DNA from 4 places in the Selenomonas sp. oral taxon 137 str. F0430 genome. Region 2 is predicted to be linked to each of the others. Evidence: riboswitches for the same ligand, from Rfam matches in the RefSeq annotation. Region 2 holds a riboswitch; each other region holds the start of a gene.

Region 1 (3,188 bases), on a different contig from region 2:
GAGAAAAAAGCGCTGACAAGCATCCCCGAGAGGATCATGGTCACGGGCGCGCTCCTCTTGCGCCCTGCGAGGAGGAAGGTCAGCCCGACCGAGACGATGCCGAACGCGAGCGCAGAGATCTGCACCGCCGCCGCGCTCGTCGTGAGCACGATGGCAAGCGCCGCGCCGAAGCCCGCACCGTTGCTGACGCCGAGGGTGTAGGGACTGGCGAGCGGGTTGCCAAAGAGCGCCTGAAAGACGCCGCCCGCGACCGCCAGCCCGCAGCCCGCGAGCACGGCGGCGACGACGCGCGGCAGGCGCACGTCGTAGATCATCGAGACCTCCATGGGCGTGATATCCGCGGGAAGCGTCCCTGTCACGTCTGCAGTGAGGATGTGAAAGACGTGCTCCACGGGGATATAGTACGCTCCGAGTGTCAGTGAAAATAGGATACACGCCAAAGGGAGCAGGACGCACAGTGCGCCCCGCCCCCCATGGGTGAACAATTTTGTTCCCGTCATTTTGCCTTGATTCCCGCATCTACCGTGCCCGTGAACGGCACGCCGTAGAACGTCTCGTAGAACGCCTTTGCGCGCTCTAGCACAACGTCCGCGCTCACCTTGCTCGGGTAGAACATATGCGCGAGCCACAGCTCGCCGAGTGCAACGGAATCCGCGTCCGGGTTGCCCCACGGCTTTGCCCAGTACGGCGCGTTGATGACGTTCCCGTTCTGCACAGCGCGCAGCTGTGCATAGGCGGGGTCGGTCGTGAGTTCCTTGTAGACCTCGGGATAGCGATCCTGCGAGATGATGACGTCGGGGTTCCACTTTGCCAGCGACTCGACGTTGTACTCGCCGTTGCCCTGGATGTCCTTTGCCGCCGGGTTCACCGCACCCGCGCGCAGGAGCATACAGCCGACGTATTTATCGTTGCCGTAGACCATGTGCTTGCTCGACACGGGGATCGCGGTCACGCGCTCCGCATCGGGAATGTCGCCGACCGCTTTCTCGACGATCGCGCGGCTCTCCTCGGCGAACGCCCAGAGCTCCTTTGCCTTCGCATCGCGTCCCGTGAGATGTCCGAGAATCTCGATCGCGTTATGCAGCCCGTCCGTATACGCCTTGTCCGCGTTGGAAAGGCGCGGGTTCTGCGCCTCCGCCTGTTTGCCCTCGCCGCGGAGCGAAATGACCGCTACGGGGATGCCCATCTCGCGCAGCTTTGCCGCGGATGCCTGATCCGACTGCGAGGCGACGATCACGATGTCGGGCTTGAGCGCGGCGATCTCCTCGATGTTGGGCTGCGAGAGCGTGCCGGGTGTTTTCATCTCCTTGATCGCGGGCCAGATGTCCGCGATGTAGTCGCCGAGATCGCGCTGCCACGTCGACTCGACACCGACAATCTTGTCCTGTCCGCCGAGTTGGCAGATGATGTCGAGCGAATGATGCTGGAGGACGACCATGCGCTCGACGGGCGCCTTGACCTCGACCGCGTTGCCCGCCTGATCCGTAAACTTGTACGTCTCCTGTGCAGAGGTCTGCTCCGCCGCCTGTTTTGCCGTCTGCCCGCAGCCCGCGAGCAGGGCCGCCGCAGTGACCGCGCACGCGAGCAGCGCCGAGATGCGCCGCATGAACTCTGTTCCTGCCTTCATTGAATTCCCCTTTCTCGGCACGTGCCGAAATCCCATCGCCCGGGCATCAAAAAATGCCCGCCGGAAATCCGGGGGCATCGACTGCACGCGAAAAAGCGCACCATGCTCCTGCCGGTTTTCCTTTACAATGCAGACGACGAGCGTCTGCGGAAGGGACGCCCGTTTCCAATCCGTCCCCCGTGACCGAGTTCGTCCCGGTCAGGCCGCCGCGCCATAGCAAAGCCGTAGGCGCCGGCAGCTCGAAAAACACCTCGTTATGGAGTTTTCATTAGTATAGCATGAGGGTGTCCACAATACAAGTATCTGCACCGCCTTTTTCCCATCCGATAAAAATCTGAAAAAAGTTGCGCAAAGCCTCTCGCATTCGTCCGAAAACATTGACAAAAGTTCTCGTCTGTGCTACGTTTGTTTCTAACCTTGCCCAAAGGAGGGCTGTATATGATTGAACTCAAAAATATCATTAAAACATACGCGGACGACGTCCACGCCCTGCGCGGCATCAATCTGCGCATCGAGCGCGGCACGATCTACGGCATCGTCGGACTCTCGGGCGCAGGCAAATCCACGCTCATCCGATGCATCAATCTGCTCGAGCGCCCAACAAGCGGTGAGGTGATCATTGACGGACACGATCTGACTGCGATGAGCGAGAGCGAACTGCGCGAAGAGCGCCGCCACATCGGCATGATCTTTCAGCATTTTAACCTGCTGTCCTCGGCGACTGTCTACGACAACGTCGCCTTTCCTCTGCGGCTCGCGGGACGCTCCGCCGAGGAGATCCGCCCAAAGGTCACGGAGCTCCTCGCGCTCGTCGGTCTCGCGGACAAGGCGGACGCGTATCCGAGCCATCTCTCGGGCGGGCAGAAACAGCGCGTTGGCATCGCGCGCGCGCTCGCGGGCGATCCAAAGGTGCTGCTGTGTGACGAGGCAACCTCCGCGCTCGACCCACAGACGACGAAGTCCATCCTCGCGCTCATCCGCGACATCAACCGCCGGCTCGGTCTGACGGTCGTCGTCATCACGCACGAGATGCAGGTCATCAAGGACATCTGCGACCGCGTCGCCGTGCTCGACGGCGGTGTCATCGCAGAGGAGGGCGACGTTGTAGATGTCTTTACCGAGCCCCGGCAAGCGATTACGAAGGAATTTATCAGCGTTCTGCTCTCGAACGACCTGCCGACGGCGTTCCGCGGCAACCCGATCGAGGCGTCGCCGACGCCGGGCAGCTACATGCTCCTGCGGCTCACCTTCCTCGGCGAGAACGCGGATGATCCCGTACTCGCCGACATGATCCGCCTGTTCCCCGATATCGAGGTCACGATGCTCTTCGGCACGCTCGACCAGATGAAGGATCAGCCCTTTGGGCGCATGATCATCGGTCTGCGCGGCGAAACCGCGGAGATCGACGCGGCGATCTCGTATCTGTCCGCACAGCATTTGAAACAGGAGGTGATCGGCTATGTCCGCCGAAATGATGCCCCTGCTGACTAAGGCGCTGGGCGAAACCGTCTACATGGTGCTCGTCAGCATGATCATCGCGAGCGCCGTCGGCATCCCGCTC
Region 2 (3,188 bases):
CGAGGGTCGTGTCCCCGAGTGTGAAATCCGTTCGCAGCGTGAAATCACGCAGCTTTTTCTCGATGTTTACAATCAGCTCCATCAGCGCACCTCACTCTTGAGATAGAGGTTCATGGCGCCGATAAAGACGAGTGAAAAGAGCGAGATGACGATCGCCCAGCGAAACGCGAGGTCGTAGTCGTTTGCCTGCACCGCCGCGTAGATCGCGGTCGACATCGTCTGCGTGTGCCGCGGAATGTTGCCGGCGAACATGATGGTCGCGCCGAACTCGCCGAGCGCACGGGCAAACGAGAGGACGAGCCCCGCGAGGATGCCGTGGCGCGCGTTCGGCAGGACGATGCGCCAAAAGATGCGCCAATTGCTGACGCTGAGCGTCTGTGCCGCGTGGATCATGTTCCGGTCGATCGCCTCGAAGGCGCCGCGCGCCGTGCGGTACATGAGCGGCAGGCTCACGATGACCGCCGCGATGACCGCCGCGCGCCATGTAAAGACGAGCGGCAGGTCAAGCGAGAGGAGGAAACTCCCGATGGTACTGCGCTTTCCGAGAAAGAGCAGGAGGAAGAATCCGACGACGGTCGGCGGCAAGACGAGCGGGAGTGTGATGATCGCGTCGGCGGCGGTGCTCGCAAAGCGGCTGCGAATCTGCAGGACGCCCCATGCGAGCGCGATGCCGACGAAGAATGTGATCACGGTCGCCAGCCCCGAGACCTGGAGCGATATGACGAGCGGTGAGAGTGTTTCGTCCGTCATTATTTCACGGTGAAGCCGTATTTCTTAAAGACTTCCTTCGCTGCATCCGATTGAATGAATGTGAGGAATTCTTTCGCGGCTTCCATATGCGGCGCATCCTTGAGGACGGCTGCGGGGTAGACGATGGGCTTGTGCGTGTCGGCGGGGGCGACGGCGGCGACCTTTACCTTATCGGAGACGGCTGCATCCGTTGCGTAGACGACGCCGCAGTCCGCGTCGCCCGTCTCGACCCATGCGAGCACCTGACGGACGTCGGAGCCGTAGACGGCACGCTCTTTGACCTGATCGAGGATGCCGAGCTTCGTAAAGACCTCTTCGCTGTACTGCCCGACGGGGACGCCCTTCGGCTCGCCGAGCGCGATGTGCTTGACTGCGGGATCGAGCACTGCCTTAAAGTCGGGCAGGTTCAGCTTGCTGTCCTTCGCCGTGATGAGGACGACGTCGTTGATGAGGAGGTCGACACGCGTGCCGTCGGCGAGGAGCTTCTTCTCATCGAGCGCGTTCATCTGCTTTTGTGCGGCGGAGACGAATACGTCGGCGGCGCCGCCGTTTTCGATCGCCTGCTGGAGCGCGCCGCTGCTGCCGAAGTTATAGACGAGCTTCACGTTCGAGTGATCCTTCTCGTACATCGTGGCGAGGTCCTTCATGGCGTCTGTGAGGCTCGCCGCCGCGGAGACCTGCAGCTCGACGTTCTCGGCGGCTTTCTTCGGCGCGTCGGCGGCTTTGTTGCCTCCGCCGCCGCAGCCTGCGGCGAGCAGTGCCGTCGAAGCGACGGCGACGGTCAGCATTTTCTTGATGTTCAGGTTCATTTGGTATACTCCTTTACAAAAATAGGTAGGCATGAGGGTTTCCTCCCATACCCCGTGACGCGCGTGCGTCAGGCAGGAGCTCGTAGCCGTGCCGTAGAGCCGTCCTGCTCGGAGTTCCCCGTGGGGACTGTAGTCAGCGGATGAATGTGCCGCTCTTGCCGCCGGACTTGCGTTCGAGGCGGATGTCCGTGATCTCCATGCGCTTGTCGATCGCCTTGCACATGTCGTAGACGGTCAGCAGCGCGACGCTGACGGCGTGCAGGGCTTCCATCTCGACGCCCGTCTCGCCCGTGACCTTGACGGTCGCGGCGGCGCGGACGATCGGCTGCGGATCGCGCGTGAGCGTGAAGTCGACGGTGCATTTCGAGATCGGCAGCGGGTGGCAGAGCGGGATCGTGTCCGACGTGCGCTTTGCCGCCATGATGCCCGCGATGCGCGCGACGCCGAGGACGTCGCCCTTTGCCGCCGTGCCGCCCTCGATGGCGGCATAGACCGCCTCGCTCACGCGGATGATGCCCGTCGCGAGGGCTTCGCGGTGCGTCGTTTCCTTGCCGCTCACGTCGACCATGACGGCGGCGCCGTGCTCGTCGAAATGCGTTAGATTCGGCATGATGCTCCTCCTTTCCGTTCTAATGTGTTCATCATATCCTAGTGGTGGGAGAAAATCAATGCCTTTTGTCACTTTCATGGAAAAGAAACACTGTGAGAGCCGGCTCAGAGGCAAAATTATTCTAGTTATTTTGCACGGTTGCTGTGAAAAAAGTCATAGAGAAAATTTATTTGATGTGCTATAATCAATAAAAAGAATGTATAAGTGAGAATGAGTTTTAACTAGATATTAATTTGAAACGAGTCGCTCTAGATTCGTTCGAACTGTGTATTATATTGCGGCATTTGTGCGAATAGGGGCGCGCGGATGCCGGCACCGACGGAACGGGGGGAGACTATGCGTGAGGTGCGTGTGCAGGATGCGGTCGGTATGACGCTTTGCCATGACATTACCGAGATTGTGCGCGGCAGGACGAAGGGCGCGCGGTTCCGCAAGGGCGATGTGATCCGGCTGGACGACATTCCCGTGCTCCTGCGGCTGGGCAAGGAGCATCTCTATGTGTGGGAAGAGAACGAGCGGATGCTGCACGAGAACGATGCGGCGGCGATCCTGCGCGATCTTTGTCAAAACGAGCACATGACGGCGAGCGAGCCGAAAGAGGGCAAGATCGAGCTGAAGGCGACGGTCGACGGCGTTTTTGAGCTCGACGAGGAGCGTCTTGACGCGGTGAACGACATCGACGACGTGATGATCGCGACGATCGCGCAGCATTACCCGGTGAAGGCGGGGGCAAAGCTCGCAGGGATGCGCGTCATCCCTCTTGTGATTGAAAAAGGAATTATGGAACAGGTACGCGTTGCGGCGGGCAATGAGCCGCTGCTGCGCCTTTTGCCATACAGAAAAATGAAAGTCGGCGTCGTGACGACAGGCTCCGAGGTGTTCCATGGGCGCATCAAGGATACGTTTACGCCCGTGCTTGACAGTAAGCTGCGCGCGTTCGGGCTGCGTGTGGACGAGCACCGTCTCTCGGACGACGGAACGGAGCACACGCGCGCGGCGATCGCGGAGCTGCTCGACAT
Region 3 (3,188 bases), on a different contig from region 2:
CGCAACGCCGTGGGTGATCTACTCCATCACGGATGAGAACGTATTTGTTGGTGAAGCGCGCAACATGGTGATCTTTTCTGTTGTGTTGGCGATTATCTGCGCGGCCGCCCTTGTTGTTGTGTTGGCACTCTTTGTTAAAAAGCGTCTCATCACGCCGATCAGCGACGTATGTGAGGTACTGACGCGGTTTGCGGATCTTGATCTCGATAAGGACAAGGGAGCGAAGGTGCGTATACATGCTTCTCGCAGCGATGAGATCGGCATGATGGTAACGGCGCTCTCACGTATGGCAAACAGTTTGCGAGAGATCATTGGAAAGATCAACGGTGCGTCTCAGTCCGTCGCCGCGACGAGCGAAGAGCTGACTGCGACTGCGCAGAACACCTCGCATTCGGCGGAGGAAGTGCGCAAAGGCATTCACGGCATCGCCGAGAGTGCGCGCGTACAGGTCAAGGATACGCAGGATGCCGTGGATCACACCAACGAGATTTTGCAGCTCCTCGAAGCCAACGACAAGGTCATGGAGGAGATGAACGAGGCGACCGCGAACATCGCGAAGCGCCAGACCGAGGGCGCGGAGATCTTGACCGATCTCCTCAAGAAGTCTGCCGAGACTTCCGATGCGACGCAGGAAGTCTCGCGCGTCGTCGAGGAGACGAATCAGAGCGCGGAGCGCATCGAAGAGGCGAGCGCGATGATCCAGTCCATCTCCGAGCAGACGAACCTCCTCGCGCTCAACGCGGCCATCGAGGCTGCGCGCGCGGGTGAAGCGGGACGCGGGTTTGCCGTCGTCGCCGAGGAGATCCGCAAACTCGCCGAACAGTCGCGCGGCTTTACAGATGAGATCAGCGGCATCATCGGTGAGCTCAAGACCAAAGCGCAGCAGGCGGTCGATACCATGGAAGTCTCGAAGAAACTGGTTGAAGAGAGCAACGTCAACCTTGGACGCACACAGCGGCGCTTTGACATGATCGCAGAGGCAGTCGCAGGAGCGAACAGCGTCGTCACGAAGCTGAACGAGTCCTCCAAGCGCCTCAATGAGAAGAACCAAGCGATCGCCGCAGTCTCCGCGAAACTTATGGACATGGCGCACGAGAACGATGTCACGACTGACGAAGCTGAGGCATCCGTCGATACGCAGACGCAGGCGCTCGCCGACATCGCCGAGGCAAGCGAAAGCCTCGCACAGATCGCAACCGATCTGCAGAATGAGGTGGGGCGGTTTAACGTCTAAAAGGAAAGCAGCCATTTCATCAATAAAAAGGGCGGCACATCAACGTATATTTGTACCGATGTGCCGTCCTTTTGATGTAGTCGTTCATATATGGGGAAGGTGTGAAAAAAGTCATTGACACTTGTTAATTCTCTTTGATAAAATTAATTATAAATTGTAAAATAAACGAGTTCCGAGCAAAGATACCTACGGGGAGCACCTATGGTATCGCGCCTGAGCAATCTGCTCACAGGGGAACGGCGGAAACGCCGCGCCCTTCCGTACTGAAAAGGAAATCGGCAGCGACCGCTGTGACGGAGCATGAAACCGGCAGGGGAACTGTTTGCTGTGCCGACGGTACGGGAAACGGTTCTTTTTTATTATATGCGGTTCATAGCTGTAAAGAGAAAGGGAGATTGGTATGAAGAAAAAGAGCGCGTATCGGTTGGCTCTTGCCGCAGCGGTTACGGCGGGACTGGGCTTTGCGTTCCTGCCTCAGGCGCAGGCGGCGCCGACGGTCGAGCCGTATGAGACGAGCGACGTTGTCGTTGAGGCGGACGGCGTGGATAAGTACCTCGTCACGACGAATACCATCACGGCGGAGGAGATCAAGGATCGCGGCTACCGCGACCTCTCGGAGATCCTTTCACAGGTGCCGGGGCTTTACATGGCACCTGCCGACAAGAACAGCAAGATGGTGCGCATCCGCGGCGCGGAGGTCGGTCAGACAAAAGTTTTTATTGACGGAGTACCCGCATTCCCGCTGAACGGTATTGCCTCGAATGCGGCAGCTGATCTTTCTACAATTCCCGCAGACAGGATTGCGAAGGTTGAGATCGTTAAGGGTCCCGGACCCGTACGCTACGGGACGGATTATAAGGGCGGCGTGATCCTCGTCACAACGAAGGACGGCGAAGGCGCAGGAAGATTGCATTTGCATATTGGCGGAGGTTCTCATCATGCTTATGATATGCGTATCGGCTACAGCGGCAGCGATAGGAACGTCAGCTACGCCGTGAATGTCTCGCGCCGCCATACGAATGGCTATCAGCCGAATGAAGAGAATACGAAAACCTATTTCGACGGAAAGATCAAGGTCAAGACGGCGGAAAAATCTACGCTGACACTCAGCGGCTACTATTCCAATATGGATGCCGAGATTGCCAATAATATTGATCCGGTGACAGGAGCGGTGCTCAATAACGGAACAAACTGGTCTGTTGCAGCAGGGAACGGCATCACGAGGCCGATGAAACAGAATAACAAAACACGGGATTGGCATTATGACGGCTTTAAGCAGTCGAATATTGCCCTTCAGTTCGAGAGCCGCCCGAGTGATAAGTGGCAGTATGATGTGCAGTATTATCATTTGGTTGATGATAATAATTTATGGGTGCGGAACCTGTTGACCAGAGAAGGCGGGAGTCTCACACACTTTACCGCAGGCGCACCTCAGTGGTATCGCAGCGGGTGGTTTTCGAAGGGAAACGGTATTGAGACCAATGCCTCCGCGGCACTTGGAGCAAAACATCAGCTCGGCTTTGGTGCGAAATATATAAAGATTGACTGGCATACGGACGAGAATAATACCGGTTACAGCGAGCGTGGTGCGGATAAGAGGCAAGCGTTCTATGTGGAGGATGCATGGAGTTTTGACGCACGTACCCGCATGACGCTGGGGCTCCGTTATGAGAGCGTAGCGCAGGATCACGCGAGTTCAAGTGAAACAAAACAAGAAAGTAAAGAACACGCAACTGACCCTGTGCTTAATATTACACACGATCTGACGAAGGATGATACTGTTCGATTTTCAGCCGGGCGTACGCATTTCTTTGTTCAGGCAAAGAGTGCAGCGACGAATATCCGTCAAGGCATTCCTATACCGAAACCGGAACGCAACCGAAACTATGAGATCGGCTGGAAGCATCGGTTCGGATCGCAGGCATCGCTCGATCTTTCTATATTCCGGACGGAC
Region 4 (3,188 bases), on a different contig from region 2:
ATCGCATCCTGTACTTTCCCCGTTGCCTCGTCGACCTGAATCTCGACGCGCAGATGTCCCTCAATGCGGGTGATGGGGTCTACAACAACGTGTTTCATTCGTGCACCTCTTTCTCATGCGCGGCGAGTTCTTTCTCATGCATACGTTTCTGCACGAGACTTGCGCCCGCGTGCGCCGCAACGCCGACCGCAGTCGCCACGGCAAGACCTGCGCCGACCATGTCGACGTCGATGCCGTTATACTCCGGGAGACGGCGCGAGAACGGCGCCTGATCCCAGAAGTTCGCATTGCTGCACCCGATGCACGGCGCACCCGACTGGATCGGATACGACATGCCCTGGTACCAGCGGAGATTGCCGCAGGAGTTATAGGTCTCGGGGCCCCTGCAGCCGAGGTGATAGAGACACCAGCCCGCCTTTGCGCCCTCGTCGTCAAAGCGCTCGGCGAACATGCCCGCGTCGAAGAACGGGCGGCGGTAGCAGGTGTCGTGAATACGGTTGCCGTAGAACTGTTTCGGCCGTCCCTCCGCATCGAGCGGCGGCAGCGTGCCGAAGAGGGCGACGTGCATGAGAACGCCCGTCATGACCTCCGGGATCGGCGGGCAGCCGGGGACGGCGATGTAGGGTTTCGCTCCGATGAGCGAGCGGATGCCGCGCGACTCCGTGGGATTCGGCGCCGCCGCCTGAATACCGCCCGAGGTGGCGCAGGTGCCGTAGGCGACAACCGCCTTTGCGCCCGCGGCGACGCGTTTGAGCGTGTGCTCGAAGGAATGCCCGCCCGACATGCAGGTGTATGCATGTGTACCGACCGCAACGCCGCCCTCGACGGCGAGAATGTATTCGCCGTGATACTTCTCCATTGTCTTTTCGAGGTGCTCCTCGAACGGCGCGCCGCAGCCCGCGCTCAGCACATGGCTGTACTCGAGCGCAATGCAGTTCAGTATGAGGTCGGAGGCGAGCGGCGCCCCCGAGCGGATGAACGACTCGTCACAGCCCGTACACTCGTGGCCGTGCAGCCAAATGACGACCGGCAGCGGTTTGACCTCCGCCGCCTCAACGACCTTCGTGAGGTTGTCCGTGCTCAATCCCATGAGCGACGTCAGCGTGACGCAGGCTTTCAAAAAGCTGCGCCGGCTCATACCCTTCGCCAGGTATGCCTCCCATAGACTCTCCCTCTTGTCCACGCTCCTGCCTCCTAACAATAATACACAGGCGATTGCCTTTCGGCACGGATAATAAATTCTTCCTATGAAGATTTTTTATTATTATACACCCGACGGGGCGAAAAAGATATATAATTCGCCCTCTTCCTCCAATCATTTTTATCTGCGCCAATCCCAACTTTATATATAAAAAGGGGACCGCCTCCCGTGCCAAATGCACGACAAACAATCCCTCTGCATCCTGCGCGGCTGCTCATTCCGCACGGTAAGATCGCAAGCAGGTCTTGCGGCAGCGGTTATTCGTCGTTTCCTTTTCGATACGGGAAGGCGCGCGCATTTCTGCGCGTACCCGGTGCGCGCGGGGCGGAAGTCCCCCGGCGCAGGCGCAATATCATAGGCGAAGCCCTTAGATATTTTTGCTCGGAAACGCGGGACGATAGTAATTCTCTATCTGCCCCATAGTTATTTAATGATAGCTTCATACTATCAGGATTCACGCCCGCTGTCAATAATCTACGCGAATACTACGGTAAAATTTTATTTATTGTTTGAATTTCAGCCTGTGCGCGAGTTTTTTCACCGTATCGCGCTCCTTCTCCGCCATGGTGTCCGGGCGGATCTCTGCCGGCTCACCGTCGCGTGCGCTGTCGGCGAGTACCTTTTCGTCCGCGCCGACGGCAATCACCGCGTAGGTGCTGACCGTATTTTTCTTGAGATCCATGACCCGCCGCTGGAGTGTGTAGCGCAGCTCTTTGTAGTCCTCGTCGTGCATGGCGTCCGCGAACTGCGCACGCCCGAACTCGTTGTAGAGGATGAGCTGCCAGTAGGAAATAGTGCCGTCTTTATTCCGGTGCATTTTGCCGCGGTCAACGAACCACCCGCGCCGCTCGTCGCCCTCAACGAAGACCCAGTGCCCCTCTGCAAGTGTGGGCGCTTTGAGATGGGGATTTACTTCGTAGATCTTATCGATCAGCTTTTCGATCTCCGCGGTCACCTCGTCCACGGCGGCATTGATCTCATCCTCATCTTCCGTATCCGCCGTCCTGTCTGCGGCCATGGCGCTCTGCCATGCGTCCTTATCGCCGACATACGCATACCCCACCGGGCGGTCGTCTTTCGTGGGCGGGGCATCCGTTTCGTGTGCGGCATCGGCGCGCGCACCATGCTCATCGGATGATACAGTGCTTTTTTCCTCTGTGCTGTCTTGGCCGCTTTCCTTGCCATCCTGTTTGACGCGGGTATCCTGCGGTTCCTCAACTTCGCCGCCGAGTTCGTCCATCTCCTCGGCGAGCTTCTTATCCTCGCTTGCGGGAGCGTCGTTCTTCGCCTCGTCTGCAGATGTTTCCTCCGCTGTGTTCACCGTGTGGCTCTCCGATTTCTCCGCTGCGATACCGCAAACGGGGAGGAGTAAAATCCCTGCAGCGAGAAGATATGCGAACGATTTTGTTTGCATGACAAGATTCCTTTCTCTCTATCCCTCTATCAAAGGTACGGTGCCGGGTTCACGGGCTGTCCGTTCAGGCGCACCTCATAGTGCAGGTGCGGCCCGGTGGAATGCCCTGTCGAGCCGACATAGGCGATGATCTGACCGCGGCGCACCTGTTCGCCCGCCGTAACGGCAACCGCCGAGGCGTGCCCGTAGCGGGTCATGACACCATTTCCATGATCGATATCAACCATGTTGCCGTAGCCGCTCCCGCTCCACCCGGCGGCAGTGACGACGCCGTCGGCAGTCGCCGTGATGGGTGTGCCGGTGTCGGCGGCAATATCGATGCCCTGATGGAACTCCGCTCCGCCAAAACGCAGACCGTAGGGCGAGCTGATGAAGCCGTCCGTCGGCCATCCGGTCGGGGTCGTGACGGGCGCTGTGCCGCCAAGGCCAGACGCTCCCGGGTAGTTCTTCTGCACGATGCCGCTGAGTTCATCGAGCGATGCACGGCGCACGCCGATATGCCGCTCGAGCGCCGCGAGTGCCTCGCTGAGGTCGTCCGTTGTCGCACTGTGGGGCACCCCGCCCGTAGGCGCG

The links. Region 2 has a riboswitch for molybdenum cofactor ahead of modA (molybdate ABC transporter substrate-binding protein). Riboswitches for the same ligand answer to the same signal wherever they lie in the genome.
Region 1: it holds a riboswitch for molybdenum cofactor, as region 2 does, so the genes downstream of both, HMPREF9162_RS02580 (ABC transporter substrate-binding protein) here and modA (molybdate ABC transporter substrate-binding protein) in region 2, are expected to answer to the same signal.
Region 3: it holds a riboswitch for molybdenum cofactor, as region 2 does, so the genes downstream of both, HMPREF9162_RS06385 (TonB-dependent siderophore receptor) here and modA (molybdate ABC transporter substrate-binding protein) in region 2, are expected to answer to the same signal.
Region 4: it holds a riboswitch for molybdenum cofactor, as region 2 does, so the genes downstream of both, HMPREF9162_RS11615 (hydrogenase small subunit) here and modA (molybdate ABC transporter substrate-binding protein) in region 2, are expected to answer to the same signal.

The regions. Positions count from the first base shown of each region.
Region 1 covers NZ_AENV01000005.1:269,610-272,797, reverse strand. The annotation lists gene HMPREF9162_RS02585 (iron ABC transporter permease) at 1-500, opposite strand, end outside; gene HMPREF9162_RS02580 (ABC transporter substrate-binding protein) at 497-1,627, opposite strand; molybdenum cofactor riboswitch at 1,729-1,884, opposite strand; gene HMPREF9162_RS02575 (methionine ABC transporter ATP-binding protein) at 2,066-3,118, shown strand; gene HMPREF9162_RS02570 (methionine ABC transporter permease) at 3,087-3,188, shown strand, end outside.
Region 2 covers NZ_AENV01000014.1:68,577-71,764, forward strand. The annotation lists gene HMPREF9162_RS09770 (sulfate/molybdate ABC transporter ATP-binding protein) at 1-82, opposite strand, end outside; gene modB (molybdate ABC transporter permease subunit) at 82-750, opposite strand; gene modA (molybdate ABC transporter substrate-binding protein) at 750-1,559, opposite strand; molybdenum cofactor riboswitch at 1,556-1,681, opposite strand; gene moaC (cyclic pyranopterin monophosphate synthase MoaC) at 1,693-2,169, opposite strand; gene HMPREF9162_RS09790 (molybdopterin-binding protein) at 2,506-3,188, shown strand, end outside.
Region 3 covers NZ_AENV01000008.1:234,252-237,439, reverse strand. The annotation lists gene HMPREF9162_RS06390 (methyl-accepting chemotaxis protein) at 1-1,234, shown strand, start outside; molybdenum cofactor riboswitch at 1,393-1,524, shown strand; gene HMPREF9162_RS06385 (TonB-dependent siderophore receptor) at 1,635-3,188, shown strand, end outside.
Region 4 covers NZ_AENV01000015.1:288,320-291,507, forward strand. The annotation lists gene HMPREF9162_RS11610 (nickel-dependent hydrogenase large subunit) at 1-98, opposite strand, end outside; gene HMPREF9162_RS11615 (hydrogenase small subunit) at 95-1,183, opposite strand; molybdenum cofactor riboswitch at 1,458-1,600, opposite strand; gene HMPREF9162_RS11620 (hypothetical protein) at 1,704-2,615, opposite strand; gene HMPREF9162_RS11625 (M23 family metallopeptidase) at 2,645-3,188, opposite strand, start outside.